One region of the Sphingomonas sp. MJ1 (PH-R8) genome, then DNA from elsewhere that is predicted to be linked to it. Evidence: riboswitches for the same ligand, from Rfam matches in the RefSeq annotation. Region 1 holds a riboswitch; the other holds the start of a gene.

Evidence for each region. Region 1 has a riboswitch for glycine ahead of gcvT (glycine cleavage system aminomethyltransferase GcvT). Riboswitches for the same ligand answer to the same signal wherever they lie in the genome.
Region 2: another riboswitch for glycine. It lies ahead of VPH46_RS00875 (L-serine ammonia-lyase); the one in region 1 lies ahead of gcvT (glycine cleavage system aminomethyltransferase GcvT).

What each region holds. Positions count from the first base shown of each region.
Region 1 covers NZ_JBBEFX010000015.1:4,951-20,525, forward strand. The annotation lists gene gcvPB (aminomethyl-transferring glycine dehydrogenase subunit GcvPB) at 1-421, opposite strand, end outside; gene gcvPA (aminomethyl-transferring glycine dehydrogenase subunit GcvPA) at 418-1,776, opposite strand; gene gcvH (glycine cleavage system protein GcvH) at 2,052-2,423, opposite strand; gene gcvT (glycine cleavage system aminomethyltransferase GcvT) at 2,436-3,617, opposite strand; glycine riboswitch at 3,773-3,875, opposite strand; gene VPH46_RS12530 (hypothetical protein) at 4,135-4,782, opposite strand; gene ispH (4-hydroxy-3-methylbut-2-enyl diphosphate reductase) at 4,897-5,871, shown strand; gene thrB (homoserine kinase) at 5,875-6,828, shown strand; gene rnhA (ribonuclease HI) at 6,825-7,286, shown strand; gene VPH46_RS12550 (NAD(P)/FAD-dependent oxidoreductase) at 7,291-8,385, opposite strand; gene VPH46_RS12555 (alpha/beta fold hydrolase) at 8,382-9,332, opposite strand; gene VPH46_RS12560 (A24 family peptidase) at 9,380-9,850, shown strand; gene cpaB (Flp pilus assembly protein CpaB) at 9,901-10,935, shown strand; gene VPH46_RS12570 (type II and III secretion system protein family protein) at 10,937-12,454, shown strand; gene VPH46_RS12575 (CpaD family pilus assembly lipoprotein) at 12,475-13,176, shown strand; gene VPH46_RS12580 (pilus assembly protein CpaE) at 13,176-14,462, shown strand; gene VPH46_RS12585 (type II secretion system F family protein) at 14,508-15,485, shown strand; gene VPH46_RS12590 (type II secretion system F family protein) at 15,490-15,575, shown strand, end outside.
Region 2 covers NZ_JBBEFX010000001.1:175,899-191,473, forward strand. The annotation lists gene VPH46_RS00855 (cobyric acid synthase) at 1-652, opposite strand, end outside; gene cbiB (adenosylcobinamide-phosphate synthase CbiB) at 640-1,617, opposite strand; gene VPH46_RS00865 (aminotransferase class I/II-fold pyridoxal phosphate-dependent enzyme) at 1,571-2,557, opposite strand; gene cobU (bifunctional adenosylcobinamide kinase/adenosylcobinamide-phosphate guanylyltransferase) at 2,626-3,150, shown strand; glycine riboswitch at 3,195-3,285, shown strand; gene VPH46_RS00875 (L-serine ammonia-lyase) at 3,386-4,771, shown strand; gene VPH46_RS00880 (TlyA family RNA methyltransferase) at 4,812-5,567, shown strand; gene VPH46_RS00885 (TspO/MBR family protein) at 5,652-6,206, shown strand; gene VPH46_RS00890 (accessory factor UbiK family protein) at 6,227-6,526, shown strand; gene VPH46_RS00895 (YbjN domain-containing protein) at 6,634-7,134, shown strand; gene proC (pyrroline-5-carboxylate reductase) at 7,131-7,943, shown strand; gene VPH46_RS00905 (MarR family winged helix-turn-helix transcriptional regulator) at 7,944-8,435, opposite strand; gene VPH46_RS00910 (branched-chain amino acid aminotransferase) at 8,512-9,612, shown strand; tRNA gene VPH46_RS00915 (tRNA-Gln) at 9,659-9,733, shown strand; gene VPH46_RS00920 (hypothetical protein) at 9,844-10,143, opposite strand; gene VPH46_RS00925 (DUF3088 domain-containing protein) at 10,631-10,978, opposite strand; gene VPH46_RS00930 (TonB-dependent receptor) at 11,534-14,560, shown strand; gene VPH46_RS00935 (glycoside hydrolase family 43 protein) at 14,684-15,575, shown strand, end outside.

The DNA of each region.
Region 1 (15,575 bases):
GATGGATCACCTCCAGCGCGCCCTGCACCGTATCCACCGGCTGCAGCGGGTGCACGTCGGCAAAGCCCGGCAGCCGCGCCATGCGCTCGTTGAGGCGCGGGTTGTGCTTCATCGTGCACGAGCCAAGCGGAAACAGGCCCAGGTCGATGGCATAGTTCTGACGGCTCAGGCGCGTGTAGTGGCGCACCGCCTCCGGCTCCGACAGGCCCGGCAGGCCGATCGGGTCCTTGCGCTCCATGCCGCCGAGCCGCGACGGCGCCTCGGGCGCTTCGTCGAAGTCGACGCCGGTCACGTCGGCCGAGCCGATCTCGAACAGCAGCGGCTCTTCGAGCATCAGCGCGCGGTTGCCGGTGAAGGTCGCCTGGGTGGCCTCGTCGCCGCCGCCCATCTCGGGGCGCCAGCCGCTCTGGTTGATCGTCATGCCAGCACCTCTTCGAGCTCGGTTGCGAGCGTCTCGATATCTTCTGCGGTCACCGTCTCGGTCACCGCCACCACCAGGCCGTTCGCAAGCTCCGCCTCGCCCGGATAGAGCCGGCCGAGCGACACGCCCGCGAGCACGCCGCGGTCGGCCAACGTCCGGACGACCGGCCGTGCTTCCTTCGACAGCTTCAGCGTGAACTCGTTGAAGAAGCTGGTGTTGACCAGCTCGATGCCCGGCACCTTCGCCAGCCGGTCGGCCGCCGCCACGGCGCGGGCGTGGTTGCTCGCGGCGAGCTGGCGCAGGCCCTTTTCGCCCAAGAGGGTCATGTGGATCGAGAAGGCGAGCGCGCACAGCCCCGAGTTGGTGCAGATGTTCGACGTCGCCTTTTCGCGACGGATGTGCTGCTCGCGGGTCGACAGCGTCAGCACGAAGCCGCGCTTGCCCTCGGCATCCACGGTCTCGCCGCAGAGACGCCCCGGCATCTGGCGGACCAGCTTGTCCGAGCAGGCGAACAGGCCGACGTACGGCCCGCCGAACTGCAGGCCGACGCCCAGCGACTGGCCTTCGCCGACGACGATGTCGGCGCCCAGCTCGCCCGGCGAGGCGATCGCGCCGAGCGCCACCGGCTCGGTCACCACCGCGATCAGCAGCGCCTTGTTGGCGTGCGCCGCCTCGGCGATCGGGCGCAGGTCCGGAATGCGGCCGAGGATGTCGGGATACTGGACGACCACGCACGACGTATCCCCGTCGATCGCGGCGATCAGCGCCTCGGCATCGGTGTCGGCGGTGAGCGTCGGCGCGGAGGTCTCCAGCACGTCGCCGGTGAACTTCGCCATGGTGTTGGCGACCGAGACGTAATGCGGGTGCAGCCCCGACGAGAGGATCGCCTTGCCGCGGCGGGTGACCCGGCGCGCCATGGTGATCGCTTCCCAGCAGGCGGTCGAGCCGTCGTACATCGACGCGTTCGCCACGTCGCAGCCAAACAGCTGTGCGACCTGCGTCTGGAACTCGAACAGCATCTGCAGCGTGCCCTGCGCGATTTCCGGCTGATAGGGCGTGTAGGCGGTGAGATACTCGCCGCGCTGGATCAGATGGTCGACGCTCGCCGGCACATGGTGGCGATAGGCGCCGCAGCCGAGAAAGAACGGCGCCGTGCCGGCGGCGAGGTTCTTGGCGGCAAGCGCCGACAGGTGGCGCTCGACGGCGAGTTCGCTGGCGTGGTTGGAAAGGCCGGGCACGGGGCCGTCGAGGCGCGCGGCCTCCGGCACATCGGCAAACAGCGCGTCGACGGAGGACGCGCCCACCGCGGCGAGCATCGCCTCACGGTCAGGCTGGGTCAGGGGCAGGTAGCGCATGGCAATCCTTCGGGACGGGAGCCCGGCTGGCCAAGACCTTTGCAAAGCGCTGTCTCGTGCTCCTGCGAAGGCAGGAGCCCAGGGTTTCAAGCGCCGCGAGCCGTTGCTCTGCTTGGCCCTGGATCCCTGCCTGCGCAGGGATACGGGAGTGTCTGGACGCCTGTCGCGCCTCTTGCAAAGGTCCGGCGACCACCGGTTTCTCATGCGGCGGGCTCACTCCACAAGAGCCACGCCCGCCGCCCGAGATGCCAGCCTAAAGCTGGCGGACTTGGGGTTTAGAGCTTGGCGACGAACGCCGCGTACTTGTCCGCGTCCATCAGCCCTTCGAGCTCGGATGGGTCGGACAGGGTCAGGCGGAAGAACCAGCCGTCGCCTTCCGGATCCTCGTTGACGAGGGCCGGGCTCGCCTCGAGCTCGGCATTGCCCTCGACCACGGTGCCCGATGCCGGCGTGTAGACGTCGGAAGCGGCCTTGACCGATTCGACCACCGCGGCCTCGTCACCCTTGGTCAGCTCGCGGCCTTCCTCGGGGACTTCGACGAACACGACGTCGCCCAGCTGGCTCTGGGCATATTCGGTGATGCCGACGGTCGCGACGTCGCCGTCGACTTCGACCCACTCATGTTCTTCGGTGAAATAACGGCTCATCGACGGCGCTCCTTAGCGGACGTAACGGTGGGAAATGAACGGCATCGGCACGACCTCGGCGGTATGGGCCTTGCCGCGCTGGGACAGGGTGATCTCGGTGCCGGGCACCGCGAGCGCGGCGGGCACATAGGCCATGGCGATCGGCGCGCCGACGCTGGGGGCAAAGCCGCCCGAGGTCACGCGGCCGATGGTCTTGCCGGTCTGGTCGACGACGGTCGCGCCCTCGCGCACCGGCTGGCGCCCGTCGACGCGCAGGCCGACGCGCTTGGTCGCGGGACCCTCGGCACGCTCGGCCAGGATGCGCTCGGCACCGGGGAAGCCCCCTTCCTCGCGGCGGCGCTTCGACAGCGCAAAGCCCAGGTCGGCGGCGACCGGCGTGGTCTCTTCGTCCAGGTCGTGGCCGTAGAGCGGCAGCCCGGCCTCCAGGCGCAGCGAGTCGCGCGCGCCGAGACCGATCGGCTGCACCTCCGCCTGGGCAGTGAGCGCGTCGGCGAACGCCTCGACAGACTCGGCGGGCAGCGAGATTTCGCAGCCGTCCTCGCCGGTGTAGCCCGACCGGCTGATCCACAGCGCATGGCCCTGCCACTCGAACGCACCCGCGGTCATGAAGCGCAGCGCGTCGACGCCCGGCACCAGCCGCGCCAACGTCGCGACCGCCTCCGGGCCCTGCAGCGCGAGCAGCGTGCGCTCTTCGAGGTGGTTGATGGTGATGGAGTCGGCCAGCGCCTCGCGCAGGTGGCCGAGGTCCTCGTATTTGGTGGCGCCGTTCACGACCATGTAAAAGGCCTCGCCCGCCGGTGCGGGTTCGCCTGCCGCGCCGAACGGATGCGTTTCGGGCAGGCGCGTCACCATCAGGTCGTCGAGGATGCCGCCATTGTCGGCGAGCAGCAGCGAATAGCGCATGCGGTTGGGTGCCAGCACCTGGAGGTCGCCCGGCAGCAGCGCTTCCAGCGCCTGGGCCACGCCCTCGCCCGTGAACAGCAGCTGGCCCATGTGGCTGACGTCGAACAGGCCGGCGTGGCTACGGGTCCACAGGTGCTCGGCCATGATGCCTTCATACTGTACCGGCATCTCGTACCCGGCGAAGGGCACCATGCGACCGCCCTTGGCGCGATGCCAGGCGTCGAGCGGCAGCAGCGAGGGCGCGATCGGCTCGAAGCCGTCCGCATCGGAAGAGGAAATCGGGTCGCTCATTCGCGCAGTCTCCGGCAGGTCTGGCACGACGCAGACACAGGCCTCCCCGCATCCCCGCCGCCCCCTCTGTCACGGAACCTGAGAGCTTTCGCGCAGCGATTGTGCGCTTACCCCTTCGGTGGCGCCGAAATCACGGCGCGCTTTCCAGAGTGTCGTTGGCGCGCGCGGTCCCTTTAGCCTGAGAGATTCCGGGGCGGTTGCTCCTTCGGCGGCCGCATGCGGCCTGCAAGGCCGGCGGCGCTCTCCCGCGCGTGCCCATGGCCGTTCCCGGCCATCGACGCGCCCGCTCTGGCTTGGCCGCGGAGCCGAGTCAATCGGCCTCGCGACGGACGCTTCGTTTAAAAGCCCCGTTGGCACTCAGCCCCCACCGTTTGTCTCGAGTAGGGATCGAGCTTGTCGAGAGCCCGTATCGAGAGAGCCCCGCCCGGCGGTCTCTCGACACGCCGTCTCGACAAGCTCGACGGCTGCTCGAGATGAACGGACAAGGGGGAGGGGCGCCTCCCCCTCGATGCAAAACTCAGCGCGTGGCGTTGTAGCGCAGCTGGTCCTGGGTGAGCTGGAAGCCGACCAGCGCCTCGAACGAGGCGTTGAGCACGGCCTGGCGCACTTCCGGCGTCGACAGCGGGTCGACCGCGGCATCCTCTGCGCCGGCCTTGCGCGGGCGGGTGATCTGCTGGCGGATTTCGTCCGGCAGCGTCGCCGCCGAGCGCTGCACGACCGCGGTCGCGCTGCCGGTCGCCTGGGCGCGCGCCTCGCCGGGGGCAAAGTCGAGCACGGCGTGGTTGATGCGCTTGGCCACCACCTGCGATCCGCCGCGCACCACCGTCAGGAAGTACGGCAGGTCGACCTGGCGGGCGCCATCGCTGCGGGTGCGGCGCGCCTGGATGTCGAAGGTGACGGTGGAGACGATGTCCTCGCCCGTCTCGTTGCAGGTGGCGCGCACGTTGGTGATCGTCGCGGTCACGTCGATCGCGCTCGCCAGCTGGCTGCCGGCCGGATCGAACAGGGTGATGTCGCCGGTGCCGGCGGGCACGCCTGCCGCCGGACAGGCGGAGCGGACCGTGGTGATGCCGACGCCACGGGTCACGTCGATCTCGCCTTTACGGCTGCACCCCGCGAGGGCGAGGAGCGCGACAGCGGAAACAGCGAGCGTTCGGACGATCACAGGGAGATACACCTTTCACGACGAACGGGCCGTCGCATGCAGCGCCGACCCGGACCGCCGCCAGCATAGGAAGCGCCTTTCAAGCACGCAAGCAATCGCGTAGATGCGCGGGGGATGACCGATTTCGCCACAGCGCCGTCGCCCAAGCCCGTCCTCGAGCTGCTGATCGCCGCCCCGCGCGGCTTCTGCGCCGGCGTCGACCGCGCGATCCGCATCGTCGAGCTCGCGATCGAGAAGCACGGCGCTCCCGTCTATGTCCGCCACGAGATCGTCCATAACAAGTTCGTGGTCGACAGCCTGCGCGCGAAGGGTGCGGTGTTCGTCGAGGAACTGGACGAGGTTCCACCAGGCGTCCCGGTGGTGTTCTCCGCGCATGGTGTGCCGAAGTCGGTGCCGGCCGAGGCGGAGGACCGCGGCCTGGAATATCTCGACGCGACCTGCCCGCTGGTGTCCAAGGTCCATCGCCAGGCCGAGCGGCTGGTGACTACCGGCCACCACATCCTCTTCGTCGGCCACGCCGGCCACCCGGAAGTGATCGGCACCTTCGGTCAGGTGCCCGAGGGTCAAATGACGCTGATCGAGACGGTGGCCGATGCCGAGGCGGTGATGCCGACCAATCCCGAGCACCTCGCCTTTCTCACCCAGACCACGCTGTCGGTGGACGACACCGCCGACATCATGGCGACGCTGCAGCGCCGCTTCCCGGCGATCGTCGCGCCCAAGGCGGACGACATCTGCTACGCGACGTCCAATCGCCAGGCGGCGGTGAAGGCGATCGCCTCGTCGGTCGACCTGGTGCTGGTGATCGGCGCGCCCAATTCGTCCAACTCGCTGCGCCTTGTCGAGGTCGCGGAGCGCGAGGGCACGCCGTCGCACCTGATCCAGCGCGGGTCCGAGATCGACTTCGCCTGGCTGGAAGGCGTCGGCACCTTGGGCCTCACCGCTGGCGCCTCGGCGCCCGAGATGCTGGTGCGCGAAGTGGTCGACCGCCTGTCCGAGCGCTTCGAAATCCGCGAGCGCGAGGTCGAGATGACGCGCGAGACGCTGACCTTCAAGCTGCCCCGCGGCCTCGAACCCGTCGCCGCCTGACCGGTGGCCGTCTATACGCAGGTTTCGGCGGAGGCGCTCGGCGCCTTCCTTGCCCGCTATGACGTGGGCGCGCTGGTCTCCGCCAAGGGGATCGCCGAAGGGGTCGAGAACTCCAACTATCTGGTCGACACCACGCAAGGGCGCTTCATCCTGACGCTCTACGAGAAGCGCGTGGATGCGGGCGACCTGCCCTTTTTCTTCGCGATGATCGACCGGCTGGCCGACGCCGGCAACCCGGTACCCCGCGCACTGCCCGATCGCACGGGCACGGTGATCCAGACGCTGGAAGGGCGCCCGGCCTGCCTGATCGAGTTCCTGTCCGGCGTCTCGCTCAGCCAGCCCACCCCGGCACAGGCCCGCGCCGGGGGCGCTGCGATGGCGCGCATGCATGCGGCGCTCACCGACTTTGCCCCGACCCGCCCCAACTCCATGGGGGTGGAGGCCTGGCCGCAGCTGTTCGAGCAATGCGCGTCCGGGCTCGACAGCATCCAGCCGGGCCTGCGGGATCGGGTGGGCAGCGCGCTTGGCCGCATCCTCGCCGCCTGGCCGCACCAGCTGCCGACCGGCGCGATCCATGCGGACCTGTTTCCCGACAATGTGCTGATGCTGGGCGACGAAGTCACCGGCCTCATCGACTTCTACTTCGCCTGCACCGACGTGCGCGCCTACGATCTCGCCGTGATGCACTCCGCGTGGAGCTTCGACGGCACCGGCACGCCGCTCGACCCCGCCGTCGGACGCGCTTTGCTGGCGGGATATGAAGCCGGCTTCGGTCTCTCGGCCGAGGAACGTGCGGCGCTGCCCGTGCTGGCGGAGGGGGCGTGCATCCGCTTCCTGCTGACGCGCGCCTGGGACTGGATCAACACCCCCGCCGATGCGCTGGTGACGCGCAAGGACCCGCTCGCCTATCTGCGGCGGCTCGATTGGTACAAGAACAACAGGAACGCGTTTGCATGACCGAACTGACCTCCGTCGAAATCTTCACCGACGGCGCGTGCAAGGGCAATCCCGGCCGCGGCGGCTGGGGCGTGGTGATCCGCTCGGGCGAGCACGAGCGCGAGATGTCGGGCGGCGAGGCGCATACCACCAACAACCGCATGGAACTGATGGCCGCGATCGAGGGGCTGAACGCGCTCAAGCGGCCGTGCCAGGTGACGCTGTCGACCGACAGCCGCTACGTGATGGACGGGCTCACCAAGTGGATCCACGGCTGGCAGAAGAACGGCTGGAAGACCGCCGATCGCAAGCCGGTGAAGAATGCCGAACTCTGGCAGGCGCTGCTCGCCGCCGCCAAGCCGCACCAGATCAAGTGGGTCTGGGTGAAGGGCCACGCCGGCCATCCGGAGAACGAGCGCGCCGACAAGCTTGCGAGTGACGCCGCAATGGCGGTGGGCAGCCGGAGCGCCGCCGCCTGAGGCGTCAGCCGAAGCGTTCCGGGCGGTAGAGAGCGGCGTCCACGCCCGCCGGCACGGTCCCCCGCCCCAGCAGCGCCGCGCACAGAGCGGCGCCCGCGGGCGCGGTCTGGATGCCGAACCCTCCCTGCCCGGCGCACCAGAACAGCCCCTCCACCCGCGGGTCCCAGCCATAGACCGGCAGCCGGTCCGGCGCGAAGCTGCGCAAGCCCGCCCAGCGCCGCTCGACCGCCTCGACCCGCCAGTCGACCACGCGCTGCATGCGATCGATCGCGAGCGCCACGTCGATCTCCTCCGCCGCGACGTCGCCCGGCTCGGCCGGCGTCTCGTCATGCGGCGTCAGCCACACCCGCCGGCCGGGCTCGGGCTTGAAGTAGAAACCACCTGCCGCGTCCATCACCACCGGCAGGGAAGGCGGTGCAGGCGGATCGACGCGGAGCTGCACCATGGTGCGGCGATAGGGCTGGATGCCGACCGGCCGCGCACCCGCGAGCGCCGCCACCCGGTCCGCCCAGGCGCCGGCCGCGTTGACGAGCACGTCGACCTCCACCACCCCGCCATCGCCCAGCCGAAGCCGCCAGCTTCCCGCCTCGCGCCGCGCCTCCACCAGCATCGCGTCGCAACGCAGGGTGGCGCCCAGCCGGCGCGCGCGGGCGAGAAACGCCCCGTGCAAGCGCGCTACGTCGATGTCCGCGCAGCTCGGCATCCACAGGCCCTGCCATTCGCCTCTCAGGCCCGGCACCCGCCCCGCCGCGTCCTCGCGCATCATCGCGATCCCCGATCCGGCGAACCGCGCCTCGAACGCGTCCAGTGCCGCCGGCTGCGCCGCCGGCGCGATCATCAATTCGCCCCGCTCTGCCAGGAACGGCTCGCCGCCGAACTCCGGCGGGGGCTGGTGGAGGAACGGCCCCGACGCGCTGGTGAGCGGCTGCACCCCCGGCCCGCCATAGGTCTCGGACCAGAACGCCGCCGAGCGGCCCGTGGCGTGAAAGCCCGGATGCGCCTCCGCCTCCAGCAGCACGACCGAGTCGCTACCGGCGATGCTCGCGGCAAGGCTGGCGCCGGCCATGCCTGCGCCGACGATGGCGACCCGGCGGGTCACGCCGGTACCAGCACTTCGGCCAGGAAGCGGTCGATCTCGCCGATCGCGCGATCGCGGATCGCATCGCTCTCGCGCAGCAGCTCGTGGCGGGCCTCCGGTCCGAACCGGACCAGGGTTCCCCGCTTGAGCCGCGCCGCCACCGCCAGCGCCGCTTTCGAATCGACCAGCGCATCCCCCTCCGCCACCAGCAGCTGGACCGGTACGTCCAGCGTGGCGAGCGCAGGGCTCGCGTTCAACGTGCGGGTCGACCGGAACGCCTCCAGCACCCACGCCCAGCTCGGCGGCCCGGTGCGGTGGGCCGGGTTCGCCTCCATCCACCAGAGCTCGTCCTCATAGCGCGCCCGGTCGGAGGTGAGCAGCGTCTGGCGTGCGGCGCGGGTGAAGGGTCGCTCATTGGCGCGCCATGCCCGGCGGCTGCTGCGGCCGAGCCCGGCCAGCAGCCGCGCCGCCCGCTCACCGAAACGCGGGCCCACCGGCGACTTCAGCCCCAGCATCGGCGCGACCAGCACTGCGGCATCCGCCGTCACCCGGCCCTCTGCCAGGGCGCGCAGCACCAGGTACCCACCCATCGAGTGGCCGACCATCACGTGCGGTCCCGCCCGCTCTTCCCGCCAGGCGGCGGCAAAGGCCGCGAGGTCGTCGACATAGGTGTCGAACGAATCGATGTGGCCGCAATGGGGGTCGTCGGTCAGCCGGCCCGATCCGCCCTGCCCGCGCCAGTCGAAGCTCGTGATCGACCAGCCGCACGCACGCCAGTGGGCGAAGCTCTCCAGATATTTCTCGAATATGTCGCCGCGCCCAACCTGGAACAGCATGGCGCCGCGCTGGCGGGCACCCTCTGCCGCCGGCCAGTCGAACCGGCGATGCACCCACCCGTCGGGTGCATGCCATCGGGTAATCCGCGCCGCGGCGGGAATCGCGCGGCGATACAGGGCGTGGGCAGCCATGCCCCCGGTTACGGTTTCGTAAGCGGCTGCGTCTAGGCCCTTGGACGATGCCGCTGTCCCTTGCCTCGTTTCTGCTGCTCGCGCTGGTGGTCCTTCTGCTGTCCGCAGGCATCGAGGACGTCCGCACGCGCGAGATCGCGAACTGGAAGAATGCGCTGATCGCGCTGCTCGCACCAGGGTGGTGGATGGCGAGCGGGCTCAGCCTGTGGCCGGGCGTCGCGATCCAGCTGGCGGTGGCGGTGGCGGTCTTCGGCCTGTTCGTCGGGGCTTTCTGGCTCGGGCAGATGGGTGGCGGCGACGTGAAGCTGATCGGCGCGCTGGCGCTGTGGCTGCCGCCGCAGCCGCTGCTGTGGATGCTGGTGGTGATGTCGCTGCTGGGCGGCGCCCTCACCCTGCTGATGGTCGCCGACAAGCTGTTGAGAAAAAAGAAACAACTTCCTGAGATACCCTATGGGGTTGCGATTGCGCTGGCGGCGCTCCTCGTGATCCGCGAACCCATTCTTAACCAGTTCCGGTGACTGCCTAATGCCGCAACATCGCTGCCCAGGGACGGAAAGGTCTCGACGTCATGGATTCTCGTAAAGTCCTGCTGCTGGTAGGCGCATTGTTCGTGGCGGCCATTACGGCCTTCATGGCGCGCAGCCTGATGCAGGGCGCATCGACCCCTACCGCCACCGCAGCCGGCGAACCGACGGTGGTCGCAGGCCCCAAGGTGCTGGTCGCCAAGCGCGCGCTCCCGGTGGGCACGATCATCGATGCCGGTGCGCTCGCCTTTCAGCCGTGGCCGCAGGACCTCGTCACCGATGCCTATTACACCGAAGGGTCGCCGGACGCGACGAAGCTGGTCGGAACCGTGGTCCGCTATCCGATTCCCGCCGGCCAGCCGATCACGCAGGGCGCGCTGGTGAAGCCGGGCGACCGCGGCTTCCTGGCGGCGGCGCTTGGCCCGGGCATGCGGGCGGTGACGGTGCCGGTTTCCGCGCAGGGAGCGGTCGGAGGCTTCGTCTTCCCGGGCGACCGCGTCGACCTGATCCTGACCCAGAACATCGAGGGTGGCGGCGACGGCCCGCCGCTGAAGGCGTCGGAGACGATGCTGCGCAACCTGCGCGTGCTCGCCACCGACCAGCGGACCGACAAGCAGGTCGATGAAAAGGGGAACACGGTCGTCAACACCTTCTCGACCGTGACGCTTGAGGCGACCCCGCGCATCGCTGAAAAGATCTCCGTGGCTCAGGCCGTGGGCCAGATCTCCCTTTCGCTCCGCTCGCTGGCCGACAGCGGCACCGAACTCGAGGAAGCGATCGCAAGCGGCGAAGACGCCGGTCTTCCCGACAGCGACGATCCCAACGCGGAACGGGCCGCCCTCGCGCGCCTCGCCGCGCGTCCGGTCGAGGGTGGCAGCACCGTGTCGACCGGCGCGGACGTCTCGCGCTTCCAGCGCAGCTCGGTGCCCGGCAAGCCCCAGAACACGGACCGGGCGCCACCGGCGGTCTTCCCGACCATGCCGGGTGCCGCCGGCAGCGCCATGGCCGTCACCGGGCCGAGCGTCCGCATCGCGCGTGGCAGCGCGGTTTCCGTTGTCCCGGTCGGGGGGAGGAACTGACATGCGTATCCAGGCAAGGCTGCTGGGCACGCCGCTCGCACTGATCGCCGCCCTGGCGACCGGAATGGGCGCGCCCGCCCCGCTCGCCGCACAGACGGCCGCACCCTCGCCGCCGGTGGTTCAGATGAACTCCGGCCGGGGCCAGCTGATCAACCTGCCTGCGGGCATGACGGACGTGTTCGTCGCCGACGATCGTATCGCCGACGTGCAGGTCCGCTCGGCCCGGCAGCTCTATGTGTTCGGCAAGTCCCCGGGCGAGACCACCGTCCACGCCGTCTCCCGCAGTGGGGCGACCGTCTATGCGGCGACCGTCCGCGTGGGGAACAACATCACGACGCTCGGTGAGATGCTCGCGCTCGCCATGCCCGAGGCGCAGATCGTCGCCACGCCCATGAACAACATGGTGCTGCTGACCGGCACCGTCCGCTCCCCCGAGGACGTGGCAGAGGCGCAGTCCCTGGCGCAGGCATTCGTGGGCGAGAACACGCGCGTGCTCAGCCGGTTGAAGACGGCCACGCCGTTGCAGGTGAACTTGCAGGTCCGCATCGCCGAGGTCAGCCGCAGCTACGTCAAGAACATCGGCGTCAACCTCACCTCGCGCGACAGCACGGGCGGGTTCCTGTTCAACATCGGCCAGGGTCGCCAGGGCACCATCGAGACCCTGCCCTCCGGAGGGACCGGCTTCACCGCTCCCGGCGTTCCCGAGATCGGGACCACGATCGGCGCTGCCGGTCGGCTGCTGGGGCTCGATCTGCTCGCCTCGCTCGACCTGGGGGAACGCAACGGCCAGGTGACGACGCTCGCCAACCCGAACCTGACCGCGGTCTCGGGCGAGACGGGCACGTTCCTGGCAGGCGGCGAGATCCCCATCCCGATCAGCCAGGGTGGGCTCGGGAGCATCTCGGTCGAATACAAGCAATATGGCGTCAGCCTCGCCTATACGCCGACGGTCCTTTCGGACGGCCGCATCTCCCTGCGCGTCCGCCCGGAGGTGTCGCAGATCACCAGCACCGGTTCGGTGGAGCTCAACGACATCACGATCCCCGCGCTCACCACGCGCCGTGCGGAGACGACCGTGGAACTCGGCTCCGGCCAGAGCTTCATGATCGCCGGGCTGCTGTCGAACACCCACGACAATTCGGTGAACCAGGCGCCGTTCCTCGCCAACCTGCCGATCATCGGGTCGCTGTTCCGTTCCAACGCGTTCCAGCGCAACGAGACGGAGCTGGTGATCGTGATCACGCCCTATCTGGTGAAGCCGATCGACGCGAACCGGATCGTGCTACCCACCGATGCCTATCGCGCGCCCGACGACGCGGATCGCGTGCTGCTCGGCAATGCCACCAGCCCGACCTCCGGCGGGCCGCGGCCGGTGCCCACCATGGCGCCTCCGCCCGTGGTTGGCGCGCCGGTAGTCGGCGCGCCGCTGCCGGCCGGTCCCGGCCTGCCGGTGCTCGCCGAGGAGCGCTCGGGCAAGCGCAAGAAGCGGCCCGCCGCGCCGGGCTTCAGCAACCAATGACGCCGCCGATGGAGAAGAACATGTACTCGCGTCTTGCGGCCCTGGCGCTCTGCGCCCCCGCCCTCCTCCTCGCCGCCTGCGATCCCAACGCCCACCGCGGCCTGGAATCCGTCAACCAGCCGGTCGTCACGCGCAGCGACTATGCGGTCGAACTGGCGACCACTCCTTATGGCCTGAGCGAGGGAGAGGCTGGGCGGCTGGCCGGCTGGATGGCCGCGCTGAAGCCCGGCTATGGCGATCGGATCGCCGTCGAGGATCCCGCCGGCGCCACCGGTGCCCGCGCGCAGGTGGCGGCCGAGGCCGCACGCTACGGCCTGCTGCTTGCCGACACCGCCTCGCCAGCGCCGGGCGGGGTTTCGGCGGGCATGGTGCGCGTCGTCCTGACCCGCGCGTCCGCCAGCGTGCCGACCTGCCCGCGGGTGGATTCCGCAAACGGCTTCACCCTCGATTCGCACACCAGCCCCAATCACGGGTGCGCCGTGAACTCCAATCTCGCTGCCATGGTCGCGCAACCCGAGGATCTGATTCACGGCCAGTCGGGCACGGGCATCACGGATCCGGTCAACGCCACGCGTGCGATCCAGGCTTATCGCGGTGCCGCACCCAGCGGCGCAGGCGGCTCGAGCAACCAGGGCACCGGCGGCGGCAACACGACCGGCGGGGCCGGCGGAGGCCTTGGCGGCAGCATTGGCGCCGGCACCACCGGATCGGCGGGCAACTGATGGCCAGCCGTCCCGCCAATCGCGATCCCTTCGCCGGCTTCGTCACCGACGAAGCCTCTGCCGACACGCTGCGCCCGATCGTCCACGCCTTCGGCTGGTCGGCCGACAGGGTGCAGCGCGGCAATCTGCGCAGTGCCGTGCAGGCGCTCTCCGTCGCCTCCAGCCCGACGGTGCTGTTCGTCGACCTTTCGGAATCCAGCGATCCGATCAACGACATCAACGCGCTGGCAGAGGTGTGCGAGCCGGGTACGGCGGTGATCGCGACCGGCCAGGTCAACGACGTCCGGCTCTACCGCGACCTGATCGCCAGCGGCATCCAGGACTATCTGCTGAAGCCGCTCAATCCGGACGCGGTGCGCGACGCCTTCACCCAGGCGCAGGCGACGCTGGCCGCCCCCAAGGCGAGCGAGGCGGCCGCAGCCGCGGTGCAGCGACCGCATTGTGCCGTCGCGGTGATCGGCACGCGCGGCGGGGCCGGCGCCTCGACAATCGCAACCTCGATCGCCTGGCTGGTGAGCGACCGCGCCGGGCGCAGCACCGCCCTCCTCGACCTCGACGTGCACTTCGGCACCGATGCGCTCGCGCTCGATCTGGAGCCCGGACGCGGCCTCACCGATGCGATCGACAATCCCAGCCGCATCGACGGGCTGTTCATCGAGCGCGCGATGGTACGCGCCTCGGACCGGCTGGCAGTCCTCTCTGCCGAAGCGCCGATCAGCAGCCCCGTGCTGACCGACGGCAGCGTCTTCCGCCGCCTGCGCGAGGAGATGCGCAGCGCCTATGAATGCACGGTGGTCGATCTGCCGCGCTCGATCCTGGTCAACCATCCGCAACTGGCGCAGGAGATGCCGGTGGTCGTGGTGGTGACCGAATATACGCTCGCCGCCGCGCGCGACGCGATCCGCATCCTCTCCTGGCTCAAGAGCAACGCGCCGGAGGCAACGGTCTTCGTGGTCGCGAACCGGGTGCACCCGGCGCAGCAGCTGGAGATCAGCCGCAAGGACTTCGAAAACTCGATCGAGCGGCCGGTCGACTATCAGCTGCCGTTCGACCAGAAGCTTGCGGCCCAGGCCGCGAAGCTCGGCAAGCCGATGGCAGACGTGGGCAAGGGGTCCAAGACGATCGCGCCGCTGGTCGATCTGGCAGCGCAGGTCGTGGCGGTCGCGGACGCACTCGGCGAGGGCGGCGCGGGTCGCCCGGCCGCACCGGGCGCGGGGGCACCGTCGCTGCTCGGCCGCCTGGGGCAGTTCCGTTCACGCTTCGCTGCCAAGCCGGCGAAGCGATAGGCGCGGCCGGATGCGAGGCACGAGGCAGATCAGGGGTCGGCGGGCATGAACCCGATGCCGTTCCTGCTGATGATCCTGGGATCGGCGCTGGTCCTGCTGCTGCTGGCATTCGCCTTCATGGGCCCGTCCGCGGGAAAGGCCCGCGCGCGCCGGCTTGCCGCGGTCCGCGAGCGGCACCAGGCGGCAGCCTCCGGCACGAGCATGGAAGCACAGATCCGCCGGATCACGACTGCGCGCGCCACGCGCATGGACGTGGCCGCGGGGCGTCTGCTGCCCAACCCTGCCCAGCTCCAGAAGCGGCTGTCGATGACGGGCAAGAGCTGGACCGTCGGCCAGTATGGCATGGCGACGCTCGGCATCGCCATCGCGGCGACGATCCTGCTGTGGAGCCGGGGCATGCCGTTGCTGCTCAGCCTGTTCGTGGGCCTGTTCCTGGGGGCAGGCATTCCACACAAGGTGGTCGGCATGGCGATCAATCGCCGGATCAACAAGTTCACCGCCAAGTTCCCGGACGCGATCGAGCTGCTGGTCCGCGGCCTGCGCTCGGGCCTGCCGATCACCGAGACCATGGGCGTCGTCGGCCAGGAAGTGCCCGGCCCGGTCGGCGAGGAGTTCCGCGCCGTATCGGACCGCATGCGCATCGGCCGCACCCTGGACGCGGCGCTTCAGGAAACGGCCGATCGCATCGGCACCCCGGAGTTCCAGTTCTTCCTGATCACCATCGCCATCCAGCGCGAGACCGGCGGCAACCTGTCGGAAACGCTGAGCAACCTTGCCGACGTGCTGCGCAAGCGATCGCAGATGAAGCTAAAGATCAAGGCGATGTCGTCCGAGTCCAAGGCATCCGCCTATATCGTCGGCTCACTGCCGTTCGTGGTGTTCGGCCTCATCTGGTTCGTCAACAGCGACTATCTCGCCAAGTTCTTCGTGGATCAGCGGCTGATGGTCATCGGGATCGGCGGCTTCATCTGGATGGCGATCGGCGGCTTCATCATGGCCAAGATGGTCAGTTTCGAGATCTGACGCGATGCTGAGCAACCCCGAGGGCCCGACCATCATGGGCGTGGACGTATTGATGGTGGCGACGCTGCTCGCCGGCGTCGCCGCGTTCGC
Region 2 (15,575 bases), on a different contig from region 1:
GCCACCCCGTCCGTTCCGCGATCGCTTCGTAGCCATCGGAGAACAGGGTCGGGTCTCCGCGAAACTTGTTGACCAGAAAGCCGTGGATCATCGCGGCGTCTGCCTGATCGATCACCGCGCGCGTGCCGACCAGCGAGGCGATCACGCCGCCCCGGTCGATGTCGCCGACCAGCACCACCGGCACCCCCGCCGCGCGCGCGAAGCCCATGTTGGCGATGTCGCCGGCGCGGAGGTTGATTTCGGCAGGCGAGCCGGCGCCCTCGATCACGACGATGTCCGCTTCGGCCCGTAACCGCCGATAGCTCGCCAGCACCTCGTCGAGCAGGCCCTCGCGACCCTGGCGCCATTGCGCAGCCCGAAGAATGCCGCGCACCTGTCCCCGCACTACCAGTTGCGAGGTACGGTCCCCCTGGGGTTTCAGCAGCACGGGGTTCATGTCGACGCTGGGTCGCACCCGCGCAGCCAGGGCCTGGGTGGCCTGGGCACGGCCGATCTCGCCGCCATCCGCCGTGACCGCGGCGTTGTTCGACATGTTCTGCGGCTTGAACGGACGCACGCGCAGGCCGCGATTGGCGAGCGCCCGGCAGAGGCCCGCGACCAGCACTGACTTGCCGACGTCGGAGCCGGTCCCCTGCAACATCACGGCACCCATGCAATGGCTCCTGCAATCACCCAGAGAAAGAGACAGGCGCGACGATAGACGCGGAGCGCTCTGAGAAGGTCTTTTGAAGTCGGGTCTCGATATTCGCCGCCGATCCACGGCTTGTCCGCCGTCACGCGGTCATAAGCGATCGGCCCGGCCAGCCGGACGCGAAGAGCGCCGGCCATCGCCGCTTCCGTCCAACCGGCATTGGGGGACGCATGACGGCGGGCGTCGCGCAGCATCGTCCGCCACCCGCCGGCGCCAGCAAGGCAGAGGAGGGCACCACCCAATCGGGCCGGCAGGATATTGGCCAGGTCGTCGGTCCGCGCCGAGGCCCAGCCGAAGGCACGCCAGCGCGGCTCGCGATGGCCGATCAGGCTGTCCGCAGTGTTGAGCGCCTTGTAGGCCCAAAGCCCCGGCAGTCCCAGCAGCAGAAGCCAGAAGAGCGGCGCGGCGATGCCGTCGCAGAAGCTCTCGGCAAGGCTTTCGATGCCGGCGCGCGCGACGCCGGCTTCATCGAGCGCGGCAGTGTCCCTGCCGACGATGCGGGAGACTGCAGTACGCGCCCCGGGCAGGTCGCCGGCCAGCAGGGCCGCTGCGACCGGCCGGACGTGATCGTCCAGGCTTCGCTGTGCCAGGCCGGGTGCCGCCAACAGCGCCACGCCGATCCAGCCATAGGGACCCAGCAGGTCGCGGGCCGTTCGTTCGAGGAGCCAGGCGCCACCCGCTGCCGCGGCGATCAGGAGCATGACCGTGAGAACCCCGGCGGTGCGGCGGCTCCACTCCAACCGGTCCGGAACGTTCCAGCGCGCCTCGCACGCACCGATCAGGCGCGCGAAGCCGCCGACCGGGTGGCCGACGCGGGCGTAGAGCCGTTCGGGCCACCCGACGGCGGCATCGATCGCGAGCGCGAGCAGGGCGATCGGCTCAGCGATGGGAGAGCGCCCGATCGAGCCGCGCCAGCGCCGCCGCATCTGCTGGAAGGCCGATGCGCAGCCACTCGGGCGCATATTCGAATGGCCGGGTCAGGATGCCTTGGCGCGCCAAGTCGGTGAAGATCGCCTGCGCCCCTGCGTCCTCGATCAGACGGAATAGCGGACTTGCGCCCTGCGGCTCAAGGTGATGACGACGCAGCACAGCATCCAGAGCCGCGCAGCGCTCGGCCAACTGCTTGCGGGCGTCGGCGATCCAGTCGGCATCGCCATAGGCGGCAGTGCCGAGCGCGATCGCGTGGGCGGAGACCGGCCAGCTTCCCAGCCGATCGCGCAACGCCGCCACCAGATCCGCCGCACCACAGGCGAAGCCCAGGCGGACGCCGGCCAAGCCGAAGAACTTCCCGAACGACCGGAAGACGAGCACCCGATCGTTTGGCGTCAGATGCGGGAGCACGCTTACCTCTGGATTCGCGTCGGCGAAGGCCTCGTCGATCACCAGCACGCCACCTGCGCGAGCAATGCGACGGCCGAGCTCCAGCATCTGTTCGGGCGCGCGCACGCGGCCGTCCGGGTTGTTCGGGTTCGCCAGGAGCAAGGTGCCGTCGCCGACTGCCCCAAGCGCATCGATCCGGATCGATGCGCTGCACGCGAGGACATCCGCGTGGGTCCGGTAGCCGGGCGCACCGTGGCGGTGCGGGGACGGCAACCCGAGGCCGCCGAGCAGCCGCAGCCCCAATTCGGTGCCCGGCAGTGCGGTGATCGCCAGATGCTGTGCCCCGAAAGCGGCTGCGGCGGCCGCTTCCAGTGCCGCGCGCGATCGCTCCGAAGGTAGCCGAGCGAGGTCGATGTCGGGCGCGATCGCCGGGGTCCATGCGACGGGGTTGATCCCGGTGGAGAGATCGAGCCATGGCTGCGGCGCATCGGGAAAGCAGTGCGTCGCCTCTTCGAGGCAGCCGCCGTGGAACATCAATGCGCGCAATGCGGAGCCTCGACTTGGGGTGCGGCAGCCTCCATCCGCATTGGCGGAGCAACAGGCAAGGGGCAAGGATGAGCATCGATCGATCGGGACGCACGATGCTGGTGCTGGGCGGCGCCCGTTCGGGCAAGAGCCGCTACGCACAAAGGCTGGCCGAGGCATCGGGTGGTCGGCTGGTCTTCATCGCGACTGCCCAGGCGTTCGACGACGAGATGACCGATCGGATCCGGCGGCACCAGGCCGATCGCGACAGCCGGTGGACGACCGTCGAGGCGTCGGTCGACTTGGCCGGCGCGATCGCGGCCGCGGATGACGAGGATGCCGTGGTGCTGGTCGACTGTCTGACGCTGTGGGCTTCCAACTTGCTGCTCGGCCAGGAGGATGCCGAGGAGCGGCTGGCGCAGTTGCTGGCGGCACTGGAGCGCGCGCGGGGGCAGGTGCTCCTCGTCGCCAATGAGGTCGGGCTCGGCATCGTGCCCGACAACGCGCTCGCCAGGGCGTTCCGCGATCTTGCCGGCACCATCAACCAGCGCGTCGCCGCGGTGGTCGACCGGGTGCACATGACCGTGGCGGGCATTCCCATCATCGTGAAGTGACCCCGATCCGGCTTGACACCTGCCCGGCGCAAGCGGCAGCACGCGGGCGACGACATGGGAGAGATCGGGCACCAGCCCGGCGCCGAAGGAGCAACCGCCCCGGAAACTTTCAGGCAGAAGGACCGGTCGTCATCAACATCTGGAGAGAGGCGCGCTGGCGTCCGCCGACGGGATAGCATTCTCAGGCAGGAAGGACAGAGGGGGCATGCAACCGCCGGAAGGCGGGGAGTTCATCATGCCGGACGATCCTTCCCAGAACAGCCGCGCCGACGCGCGCCGCGCGATCAGCGTCACCGAATTGTTCACGATCGGCATCGGGCCGTCGAGCTCCCACACCGTGGGGCCGATGCGGGCGGCCCATGGGTTTGCGGAGGCGGCGCTGGAGGCGCTGCAGCCGGTTCGCGTCCGCTGCGAGCTGTTCGGTTCGCTGTCGCTGACGGGACGCGGCCACGCGACCGACAGCGCCGTCGTGCTCGGGCTTGCCGGGCATCTGCCCGATACCGTGGATCCCGACGGAGTACCGGAGATCCTGCGGGCGGTGCGCGAACGCGGCCGATTGCAGCTTGGCGGCCGGGTGCCGATCGCGTTCGGCGCGGACGACATCGTCTTCTCGCACGAATTCCTGCCCGGGCATCCCAATGCGGTGCGCTTCACCGCCTGGAATGCGGACGGGGGCGAACGCACCCAGACCTATTTCTCGATCGGCGGCGGCGTGGTGGTGGAGGCGGGCGCCGGGTTGCACATCGCCAATGCCGCGGTCGCGCATCCATTCGCCTCTGGTGCCGAGTTGCTCGAGCTGGGCGAGGCGACCGGCCTTTCGATCGCTGAGATCGTCCGCCGCAACGAGTGCGCCTGGCGCAGCCGCGAGGAAACCGATGCCTTTCTGGATGCCGTGCGGGCGGCGATGCTCGCGTCCATCGAACGGGGCTGTGCGACCGACGGCGTGCTGCCGGGGGGCCTGAACGTCCGCCGTCGTGCCAAGGCACTGCACACGACGCTGGCTGCGCGCAGCGATCAAGCGGCGCCCGCGTCGGTGATGGAATGGATCAGCCTGTGGGCGCTCGCCGTCAACGAGGAGAATGCGGCCGGCGGGCGGGTGGTTACCGCGCCCACGAACGGGGCGGCGGGCGTCATCCCGGCAGTGCTCCAATATTACGAGCGGTTCGTGGAAGGAGCGACGCCGGAGGGCTCGCGGGTACTGCTAGCCACCGCGGCAGCCATCGGCTTCCTGTACAAGAAGCGCGCTTCGATCTCGGCTGCCGAGATGGGGTGCCAGGGGGAGGTGGGCGTCGCCTGTTCGATGGCGGCAGCGGGGCTTGCGGCGGTGCTCGGCGGCACGAACCAGCAGATCGAGAACGCGGCCGAGATCGGCATGGAGCACAACCTTGGCCTGACCTGCGACCCGATCGGTGGCCTGGTGCAGGTGCCCTGCATCGAGCGCAACACCATGGGCGCGGTGAAGGCGGTCAACGCCGCCTATCTGGCGCTGCATGGCGACGGCAGCCATATCGTGCCGCTGGACGCGGTGATCGAGACGATGCGGCAGACCGGCGACCACATGCGATCCGAGTACAAGGAGACGAGCCTGGGCGGCCTGGCAGTGAACGTCGTCGCCTGCTGACGGCTTGCCTGCGGGGGCCGTTCCGGTCCATGCGGCCGCCATGCCCAAGATCCGTGCCGACCAGTTGCTCGTCGACCGAGGCCTTGCCGAGAGCCGTACGCGGGCGCAGGCTTTGGTGATGGCCGGCCTGGTGTTCGTCGGCGATCGCAAGATCGACAAGCCGGGGCAGCAACTGGCGGACGATGCCGTGCTGGACGTGCGCGGGCGCGACCATCCCTGGGTTTCCCGCGGCGGCGTCAAGCTCGCCCATGGCCTCGATCACTTCGGCTGGACGGTCGATGGCGCGGTTGCGATCGACGTCGGCTCGTCCACGGGCGGCTTCACCGACGTGCTCCTGACCCGCGGGGCGGCGCGCGTCTATGCCGTCGACAGCGGCACCAACCAGCTCGCCTGGAAGCTTCGCCAGGACCCCAGGGTCATCGTGCACGAGCAGACGAGCGCGCGGCTCCTCACCGAGGCGCATGTGCCGGAGCGGGTGGACCTGATCGTCTGCGACGCGAGCTTCATCGCGCTCGCCAAGGTGCTCGATGTGCCGATGGGGTTCGCGAAGCCCGGCGCGCGGCTGCTCGCGCTGGTGAAGCCGCAGTTCGAGGCCGGGCGCGCGGAGGTGGGCAAGGGCGGCGTCGTCCGCGATCCCGCCGTGCACGCGCGGGTGTGCGACGAGGTGGCGAACTGGCTCACCGGTCGCGGCTGGCAGGTGGAGGGCGTGACGCAGAGCCCCATCACCGGTCCCGAAGGCAACGTTGAGTTCCTCATCGCAGCTCATGCTCCCGATGAGGGCGGCGGTCCCGAATAGGGACAGGCTCTGAGTGCCGGCCCCGGCTTGCATTGCACCCGGCCGCACCGCAGACAACGCGACCGGATGAACAGGATTGAGCGCGTGAACGAGATCGCTTCCAGAGCGCAACTGCGTGCGGGCTTCCTGCGGTGGGCGATCGTGACCGTGCCGCTCGTCCTCCTCCTGGGCCTGGCCGCCGGCAGCCTGGTTCCCGCGGGATCCCAGAACGCCTGGTACGCCACCTTGGCGAAGCCTTGGTTCACGCCGCCGGACTGGGCCTTCCCGGTTGCCTGGACGCTGATCTACGTGCTGCTGGGCGTCGCCTTGGCGATGGTGCTCGACGCGCGAGGCGCGCGCGGCCGTGGGATCGCGGTCAGCGCCTTTGTCGTGCAACTGGTGCTCAACCTCGCCTGGATGCCGCTGTTCTTCGGAGCGCATCGCGTGTCCGCGGCCCTGGCGCTGATCCTGGTGCTGCTTGTTCTGGTGGCGCTTACGGCCTGGTTGTTCGCTCGGATCCGCCCGCGTGCGGCGTTGCTTTTCGTGCCCTATGTCGGGTGGCTGATCCTGGCGACGGCGCTCACCTGGGAGATCGATCGGCGTAATCCGGGTGCCGAAACCCTTGTGCCCGCGACCTCGTCTGCCCAAATGGCGATCTAGACGCGGGAAGGACCTGACACATGCAATCCGAAAACCGGATCTTCGACGATTTCGCCAAGTTCGTGAACGGTGCTGCCGGCACGCTGGCTGGCATGGCGCGTGAGGGCGAAAGCGCAGCGCGCGAGCGGGTGCGTGAATTCGTCGGCGGACTCGACTTCGTCAGCCGCGACGAGTTCGAGGTCGTGAAGGCGATGGCCGTTGCCGCGCGGGACGAGGCAGATGGCCTGAAGGCACGACTGGAAGCCCTGGAGGCGAAGCTGGCTGCCGGAAGCACGGCCCCCACGGCGGCCGAACCGCTTGCGGGCGACAGCATCGGCTAACGGGTTTTCCCCAGCTTTCTGGACCAAGCGGCGCGCGTCGACCTTGTGTCGGTGCGCGCCGCTTGGCATTTCCGAACCATGACGACTGCCCACCCGGAAAGGACCTGATGCTCGACGAAGCCGAGGATGATCGCGACGCTGCCGCTCCGATCGATATGTTGGAGCGCTACTTCGCCGCGCACGGCTGGTCGCACCAGCGCGACGAGGATGAGATCGTCGCCAAGGTCAAGGGCAGCTGGACCGAGTTCGAGCTGCGTGCGATCTGGCGCGCGGACGACGGCGTGCTCCAGTTCCTGGCCTTCCCGGACGTGCGCGTCGCGGACGACCGACGCGCGACCATCTATGAGGCGATCGGCCTGATCAACGAGCAGCTGTGGATCGGCCACTTCGAATTGTGGTCTTCGAGCGGCATCCTGCTGTTCCGCCATGCAGCGATGATCGATGTCGAGGAAGCGGCGCTCTCGCTGGAGCAGGCCGAGGTTCTGGTCGATACCGCGATCGACGAGTGCGAGCGCTTCTACCCGGTGTTCCAGTTCGTATTGTGGGGCGGCAAGTCTCCGCGAGAGGCAATCGCCGCCTCGATGATCGAGACGCGGGGCGAGGCGTGACCCAACCGCTCGCCGGACCGATCTGGCTGGTCGGATGTGGCAACATGGCCGGAGCGATGCTGCGCCGTTGGCTGGACACCGGCCACGTGTCTGCGGCTGACGTCACCGTCATCAATCGCAACGGCACGCTGCCGATCGACGGCATTCGCGTGCTGACGGAGGTGCCTGCCGACGCGCCCGCACCAGCGACCATGATGCTGGGGGTGAAGCCGCAGCAGCTCGACATCATCGCGCAGACGGCGGTTGCGCAGCTTCGCCCCAAGCTTCTGCTCTCGATCCTGGCAGGCGTGGAGAATGCAGCGCTTGGGGCGCGATTCCAGGCGGATGCCATCGTGCGCGCGATGCCGAACCTGCCGGTGTCGATCGGCAAGGGTGTGGTGGCGTTGCACAGCGATAGCACCGATGAGAGGCTACGCGGTGCGGCGACGGCGCTGATGGCGCCGCTCGGCACCGTCGAATGGATCGGCGAGGAGGGGCTCTTCGATGCGGTGACCGCGCTGTCGGGATGCGGCCCCGGCTTCGTTTTTCGCTTCATCGACGCGATGGGCGCGGCGGGCGCGGCGCTCGGCCTTCCGGAGGACCAGGCGCGACGCTTGGCGATCGCGACCGTCGAAGGCGCAGGAGCGTTGGCCAGCGGGACGGACGCTTCGCCCGCGACCCTGGCCGACCGGGTCGCGAGCCCGGGCGGCTCCACCCGCGAGGGCCTCAACGTGCTCGACCGCGAGGATGTCCTGCGTCGTCTGATGGCGGAGACGCTGGCCGCATCGGCTCGGCGCAATGCCGAGATGGCGGCCGCCGCGCGCGGCTGATCAGCGCTCGCCGAGTGCCCGGATCATCGGACGGTCGCTGTCCGGGATGAGGCTTTCGAGCACCGTCCAGAACCCTGCGACCGCCTCCGGTCCGGCCGTCTGATAGGCTTTCGCCAGCCGCTCCCGCACGAGCTGATACAAGCGGCTCTCCAGCGCAGCGCCTTCCGGCGTCAGCTTCAGCAGCCGCCTGCGCGCGTCGCGATCGTCGCTTCGGCTTTCCACCAGTCCGCGTTCGGAAAGCTCGCCCAGCACGCGCCCCAGCGACTGCTTCGTGATCGCCAACAGCCGCAGCAGTTCGCTCACCGACAGGCTGGGCTTGCGGGCAATGAAGTAGAGGGCCCGGTAATGCGCCCGGCCGAGCTTGTGCGCTTCGAGCTCGGCGTCGGTCACGCGGGTCAGATTGGAATGCCCGAAATAAAGCAGCTCGAAGCCGCGGCGGATTTCCGTCTCGCGGAGGAACTGGGCCGAGGCTGCACGATTTGGGACAGTCATGTTGACCTGTTCTGCCAGTGGGCTTAGGCCACGGCAAGCCGGAACGGCACCGCGCCGTCCGATTGCGGAGCAGATCATGATCGACCAGTCCGAAACGCGCTTTCCTCTTACACCGAACGCCTCGCCGCTCCCGGCCAGCGAGCGTGCGGACAAGCTGGTGAGCCCGGGCTTCGGTCGCGTGTTCACTGATCACATGGCGATTGCACGCTGGTCCGACGAGAAGGGCTGGCACGACATGCAAATCATCGCGCGCGGCCCCGTGCAGATGGACCCCGCAGCGGCGGTGCTCCACTATGCCCAGGAAATCTTCGAGGGGCTGAAGGCGTACCGGCTCGAAGACGGCGGCGTCGGCCTTTTCCGTCCGGAAGAGAATGCAAAGCGCTTCCGTCGTTCGGCGCGCCGCATGGCGATGCCGGAGCTGCCGGAGAAGCTGTTCCTCGCGTCCTGCCGGGAGCTCTCGCTGGTCGAGCGTGACTGGATTCCCGACGGCGAGGGCGGGGCGCTCTACCTGCGCCCGTTCATGTTCGCGAGCGAGGTGTTCCTGGGCGTGAAGCCCTCGGCCGAGTACCTCTACATTGTGCTCGCCTCTTCGGTCGGTGCCTATTTCAAGGGTGGCGCGCCGAGCGTGTCGCTGTGGGTCTCCCAGGAATATACGCGCGCAGCGCCGGGCGGCACCGGCGATGCGAAGTGCGGCGGCAACTATGCGGGCAGCCTGGTGGCGCAGGCGGAGGCGATCCGTCAGGGCTGCGACCAGGTTGTCTTCCTCGATGCAGCCGAGCGGCGCTGGGTCGAGGAACTGGGCGGCATGAACATCTTCTTCGTATTCGACGATGGCAGCATGCTGACCCCGCCGCTGACCGGAACGATCCTGCCCGGCATCACCCGCGATTCGATCCTGCGGATCGCGCGCGACCAGGGGATCACCGTGCGCGAGGAACGCTATGGAATCGACCAGTGGGAGGCAGATGCGCTCAGCGGCCGGCTTCGCGAAGCATTCGCCTGCGGCACCGCGGCGGTTGTGACCCCGATCGGCAAGGTATCCTCGCCGCAGGGCAGCTTCTCGATCGGCAACGGCGGCCCGGGCGAGCGTACGATCGCGCTGCGCGACACGTTGGTGAACCTGCAGCGCGGCCGCACCGAAGATCCGTACGGCTGGCTCGAGCGGATCGACGCATAAGCCCCTTTCCACAGCGCCCGGGGCCGGTATAAGGCCCCGCGGCTGTTGGGGCGTCGCCAAGCGGTAAGGCACCGGTTTTTGGTACCGGCATTCGCAGGTTCGAATCCTGCCGCCCCAGCCAACTCTTCACATTCACTTCTTTGTCCTTGTGGTGCTCGCTTCGACGGCATTCCGCAGCTGCGCGTTGGACTGCTTCGACTTTGGTGACGGCAGCCTCGCTCAGCGACGTGGTCATCGCTTGATAGAGATCGAGCGGACGGGGAGCGTAGAGACGGTCCAACTAAGCATCGCAGCGATTTCTGACGGTGCTCTCGGCCGCCGGGCGTCTGCTTCGTTGGCATGAGTGCGGGACAGCTTGCGGTCGCAGTCCGCCATGCCGACCGCGACCGTCTTCATCTTCGCGGCGCCGCGATCGTGCCAGCTGGCGGCGATGCCGGTCACCTCTTCCTGCTTCTGCAATCGATCGTCGTGTCGATCGCCGTCGCGGCGGTGGATGGGAAGGGTTGGCAGTTTGACGGCCAATATGGTCACCCTTGCTGAGTGGCGTCAGCTTTGCCAGTCCGCCAGCAGGCGGCACACAGAAAGGGACCTGCAGTGTTTCTGACGATCCTGGTGGCGGGTCTGGCAGAGCCGAGCCTGGCCGATAGCGTCCGGTCCTGCTCAGCGGCGGTGCATAGTGCCCACCTTGAGGATGCGATCTACGCTTGTTCGCGACAAGCAGAGGAGGATACCGCTTGCGGCGCCGCCCTTGGATTGGGGAGAACCGCGCCATTCGCGCTTCCGATGCTGCCTCCGGACAAGAGAGCCGCTGCTCTCGCCTATTTCGACGCCAGAGTTACCGCCTGCATCGAGCATGAGGAGGGCTTGTAGAAGCAGTGCTCGTGCACGCTGAGGCGACTAGGTTGTGAAGCCACCGGCGTCCGCCTCTGGCGTCTGGCTCCGGGCCGCAGCCGGTTCGGCGGACGGCGTGCCAACTCTTTTCGGAATCGAGCGGTGAAGCTGGTGCGCTCCTTCTTGATCATGGATGCGGGAACGGGATTCCGTGTCGGCGCGCTAGCGCCTCCAGGATCGCATCTTTGCCTTGCACGAAGGCTTGTCCGTTATAGCTCCCGGTTGCCATTCGAGCGCCGGCATCATCGGCCAGCAAGAGGAGCGGGAGCGATTGGTTCTCGGCTCCGGCCAACTCGATAACCGCCTGCCTCGGTCGGGCCCAGTCGACCCGAAGAACGTCGATACGCGTCGCCAATGTAGGAAAGCTGACAAGGACGCCTTCCATCAAGGCGCAGTGCCAGCAGTAGAAGCGTGCGCCCGGCAAGGCCGGATCAACAAAGTCGGGCTTGATGATGATGAGTTTGTCTCGGCCCATCGGGAGCGCCTCTCTTCGTGAGGCTCTCTTTTAGCGCAAGGAAATCGAACTGCCAGAGGTGCGCGCCTGGTGTCGATCTAGCCGGAGGGGTGCGACGAGGGTGCCGCTCGACCGCACGCTCTCTAGGAGCCAGGTCTTCGGCGGTGTCTCCCGGAGCGAGCCGGAGGGTACCTCCACCTGGAGCCGCTGAAAATGAGTGGTTAGCGGCCGTTCCCCTGAGGCAGGAAAGCGGTCGCGTCGCCGCAGATTCGCTGGCCGTTGGCAGCAGGACGGTGTCGACGTCGGAAAGTGAAGGACCGTGCGCTTGGCTGCGTGACTGAGATACGCGCCGCGTGCTTCTTCTTCGTTATCGCTAACAACCTTCATCGTTCCTGAGCGCGTTGCATGCTCTTCCGACGCCGCATCACGCGATCCAATTGACAATTTACTTTTTGTATCCTGTTATCCGCCCTGGACCCGAGGCGGAGGAGGGGCTTCTTCCCCGCGGACGTCTGCAAAGAAAATAAAAAGTAGCGAGAGGGCGGAGCCGCCCTCGAACTTAGGATGGGGATGGAGATGAACGCTTATAAGCTTTGTCGGGCGACTGCGGCCTCGCGTGCCGGATTGGTGCGCCACCTGCTGGTATCTGCGAGTGTGATCGTCGGCATGGGCGGTATCGCGCATGCGCAGGACACCAATTCGACCCCGCCGTCGGGACAGCCCGACCGCGACATCAGCGCCTTGCAGGACGAGACCCAGCCGGCAGCGCAGGACGATGCGAGCGCCGGCGGCGAGATCCTGGTCACCGGCTACCGCCGTTCGATCGAGCAGAGCCTGACGCAGAAGCGCGAGGCGAATGCGTTCGTCGACGTGATCACGGCCGAGGATGTCGGCAAGTTCCCCGACAAGAACGTCGCGGACTCGCTGCAGCGCGTGCCGGGCGTGATCATCGATCGCGACGGCGGCGAGGGCAGTCGCGTCAGCATTCGCGGCCTTAGTTCCGACCTGACCCTCACCGAGCTCAACGGCAACTTCATCGCGTCCGCGGACAGCGGCGATCCGTCGCGCTCGTTCAACTACCTGCTGCTCCCCTCCTCTCTGATCGGCAGTGTCGAGGTGTTCAAGTCCCCCGAAGCCCGGCTGGACGAAGGGGGCGTCGGCGGCGTCATCATCAACCACACGCGCGAGCCGTTTGATCTGGAGCCTTGGTCCGGCAGCTTCTCGGCCGAAGGCACCTATGCCGATGTGACGGAGAAGGTGGAGCCGAACCTGTCGGGTTTGGTGTCCTGGCATAACGAGGACAAGACTCTCGGCTTCCTGCTGGGCGCTACCTATCAGGTGCGGACCAACCGGACGCTAAGCTCCTCTGCCGACAGCTGGCAGTGGTGGACCGATGACAAGGCGAGCCAGCCTGCGACCGATGTGAACGGGAATGGCTTCGCAAACGACTCCGCCGTTTCCTATTGGAACAGCGGCGCGGACGCCGGAACCACGACGCGCGACGGTACTCATTACAGCGGATATTGGGCGCCCCAGTCGGTCGGCACCAACATCTTCAATCAGGAGCGCAAGCGGCTCGGCATCCAAGCCACGGCGCAGATGCGGCCGTTCGACAATCTGGAGATCACCGCCAACTACTTCCGGTTCCAGCTCAACGGCGATTACACCAGCAACACGATCAAGATCCCCGAGTGGGGCTATGGCAACTTCTTCACCGGCGCCACGTTCGACAGGAGCGGGACGATCCTGACCGGTGCGAAGTTTGAGGTTCCGCCGGAAGGCACCGGCTGCCGCGTTCCCGGCAATCTCTGCACCATGGAGACGCCGGCGCCGCAGAACACCTATGTTCGTGAGAAGAGTGTCTCCAACACCTATGATGCGCGCGGCACCTGGGAACTCGACCGGCTGACAGTCGACTTCGTGGTCGGCAAGACCAAGGCCAAGGGCGGGCCGTCCTTCCAATTCTATGCACAAGCCAAGCCGCGCAACGGCACCGTCAACGGCAATGATCTCAGCGCCTGGAATTTCACCGATCAGTCGATCGCGATGCAATTCTCGCCCGATGTGCTCCAGAACATGTTGAACGGGGTCGCCCAGATCGACCTCGGATCGACGGGGTCGGGCTTCACAAACAGCACGATTTCTCAGCGCTACGCCCAAGTCGACGTGACGCGGAAGTTCGATTCGCCGTTCCTGGATACGCTCCAGGCCGGCGTGAAGTGGCGCGACGGCCGTATCCATCGCGAGACCGGCCGTTTCGAATGGTATTCGGACGCCGCGAATACGCTGCGCTTCCAGGACACGCCAGGCGGTGCGCTGGCCTTGCCGGAGTTCTTCTATCCCAACTCGCTGGGGAATATCGCCGGGGGCTTTGAGTCCAACGCATTCCCGGCCCTCAACATACAACAGTACATCGGCTATCTGAACGAGACCTACAACGGTCCGGTCCGGGTTCCCGAACCGCAGAACCTCTACAATATCGAGGAGAGGATCTGGGCGGGCTATGCCCAGCTGAACTTCAAGACCAGCAATGTGCGCGGCAACATCGGCGTACGTGTCGTGAATACGAAGCAGAGCGGCGTATCGACCGACCAGATCATCTACGAGAACGATTACTGCCAGAATGGTCCGGGCGGTGCGTTCGATCCGAACAAACCGAAGGGTGAGGATGGCAACTGCCTGGTGATCCCGGAGAAGGATCGGCAGGACCGCGTCTTCAGCCCGAACGCCGAAGGCAAGAGCTACACGGACGTCCTGCCCAGCTTCAACATCTCGTGGGACGTGACCCCGGACCTGCTGGTGCGTGCAGCGGCATCGAAGGTGATTTCGCGGCCTGGCTACGGCGATCTGGCTGGGTCTCGCTCCCTCACGTTCAACGCGGATCCGTTCGTGTTCGATCGTGCGGAGTTCGGTGCGCGGCCGGGCTGGTTCGGCAACGGCGGCAATTTTGCGCTGAAGCCGTTCAGCGCGTGGCAGTATGACGTGGGCGTGGAGTGGTATTTCCGGCCGGGTTCGGTGCTGGGCGCAACCCTGTTCCGCAAGGACGTCTCCGACTTCATCGTACCGGTAGTGATCGACCTCTCGCAGGAAGTCGCCGGCGAGACCGTGACGGTGCAGCAATATTCCACCCAGGCCAATGGCACGAGTGCGGTGTCGCAGGGGGTGGAAGTCTATGCCCAGCACACGCTCGACTTCGGGCTCGGCGCGCAGGTGAACTTCACGTACAATGACACGTCACAGGCCGCGGTCTCGCTGAACGGCACGGAGGTGGGTGAATCCCCCTTGGTCGGCAGCGCGAAGACACAGGTCAACGCCTCGATCTTCTATGAACGGGGACCGATCCTGCTGCGCGCTTCCTATAATCGCCGAGGTGAAGTGGTGCGCGGGCTGTCTTCTGGCCTGAACGTTTATGACGATCCGTACGAACAGGTCGATCTGAATGCCGCGTTCGAGGTCTTCCAGAACTTGCAGATCACGGCCTCGATCATCAACCTGACCAAGTCCGAACAACGGCAGCATCTGGGTAACGACACCAAGGACCGCTTCATCTCGAACGAATATGCGGGACGTCGCGCGTACCTTGGGTTCGCGTACAAGTTCTAAGATGCGGCTTTGCCAATGGGTGGTTCCGGACGGAGCCACCCATTGGCTTCGGATGACACCATAGGGCCGAGGTCCCCTTCCGCCATGTGCAGGGACGCTTCAGCCGAGATGAAGGAGGATCGTTTGCGACGCATCGGCGCGAAATGGCTGCTGACGGGCGCGGCCTTGATGGCAGGCGGGGCCGCGGTGGCGAAAAACCCGATCGTGCCAGGCTGGTACGCCGATCCCGAGGCGCGGGTGTTCGGCAACCGGTACTGGCTTTACCCGACCTATTCCGACGATTGGGGCGAGCCGGACGTGTCGCCGAGCTTCACCCCGCATCAGAAGGAACTGCGCAAGACCAAGACGGTTCGGCCGTCGTACGTCCAGCAGACGTTCTTCAACGCGTTTTCGTCACCCGATCTGGTCCACTGGACCAAGCATAGCCACGTGTTCGACGTCGCCAACGCCGCATGGGCCGGCTACGCGATCTGGGCGCCTTCCGTCATCGAGGCGAACGGGCGCTACTACATGTTCTTCAGCGCCAACGACATTCAGAGTGACGCGGAAGTCGGCGGGATCGGCCTCGCCGTCAGCGACAAGCCGGAAGGACCGTTCAAGGACGCGCTCGGCAAGCCATTGATCGGCGCGTTCCACAACGGTGCGCAGCCCATCGATCCATTCGCCTTCCGTGACGACGATGGGCAGGTGTATCTGTTCTACGGCGGCTGGAAGCACTGCAACGTGGTGAAGCTCAGCCCCGACCTGAAGTCGCTCGTGCCCTTTGCCGACGGCTCCACCTACAAGGAGATCACGCCCCCCGGCTATGTCGAGGGGTCGTTCATGATCAAGCGCAACGGCGTCTACTATCTGATGTGGTCGGAAGGCGGCTGGACCGGTCCCGACTACAGCGTTGCCTATGCGACCGGGCCTACGGCGACGGGGCCGTTCAAGTCGAGGGGCAAGATCCTCGCGCAGGACTTCCGCATTGCGCGGGGGGCCGGGCATCATTCGGTGGTGAACGTGCCCGGCACCG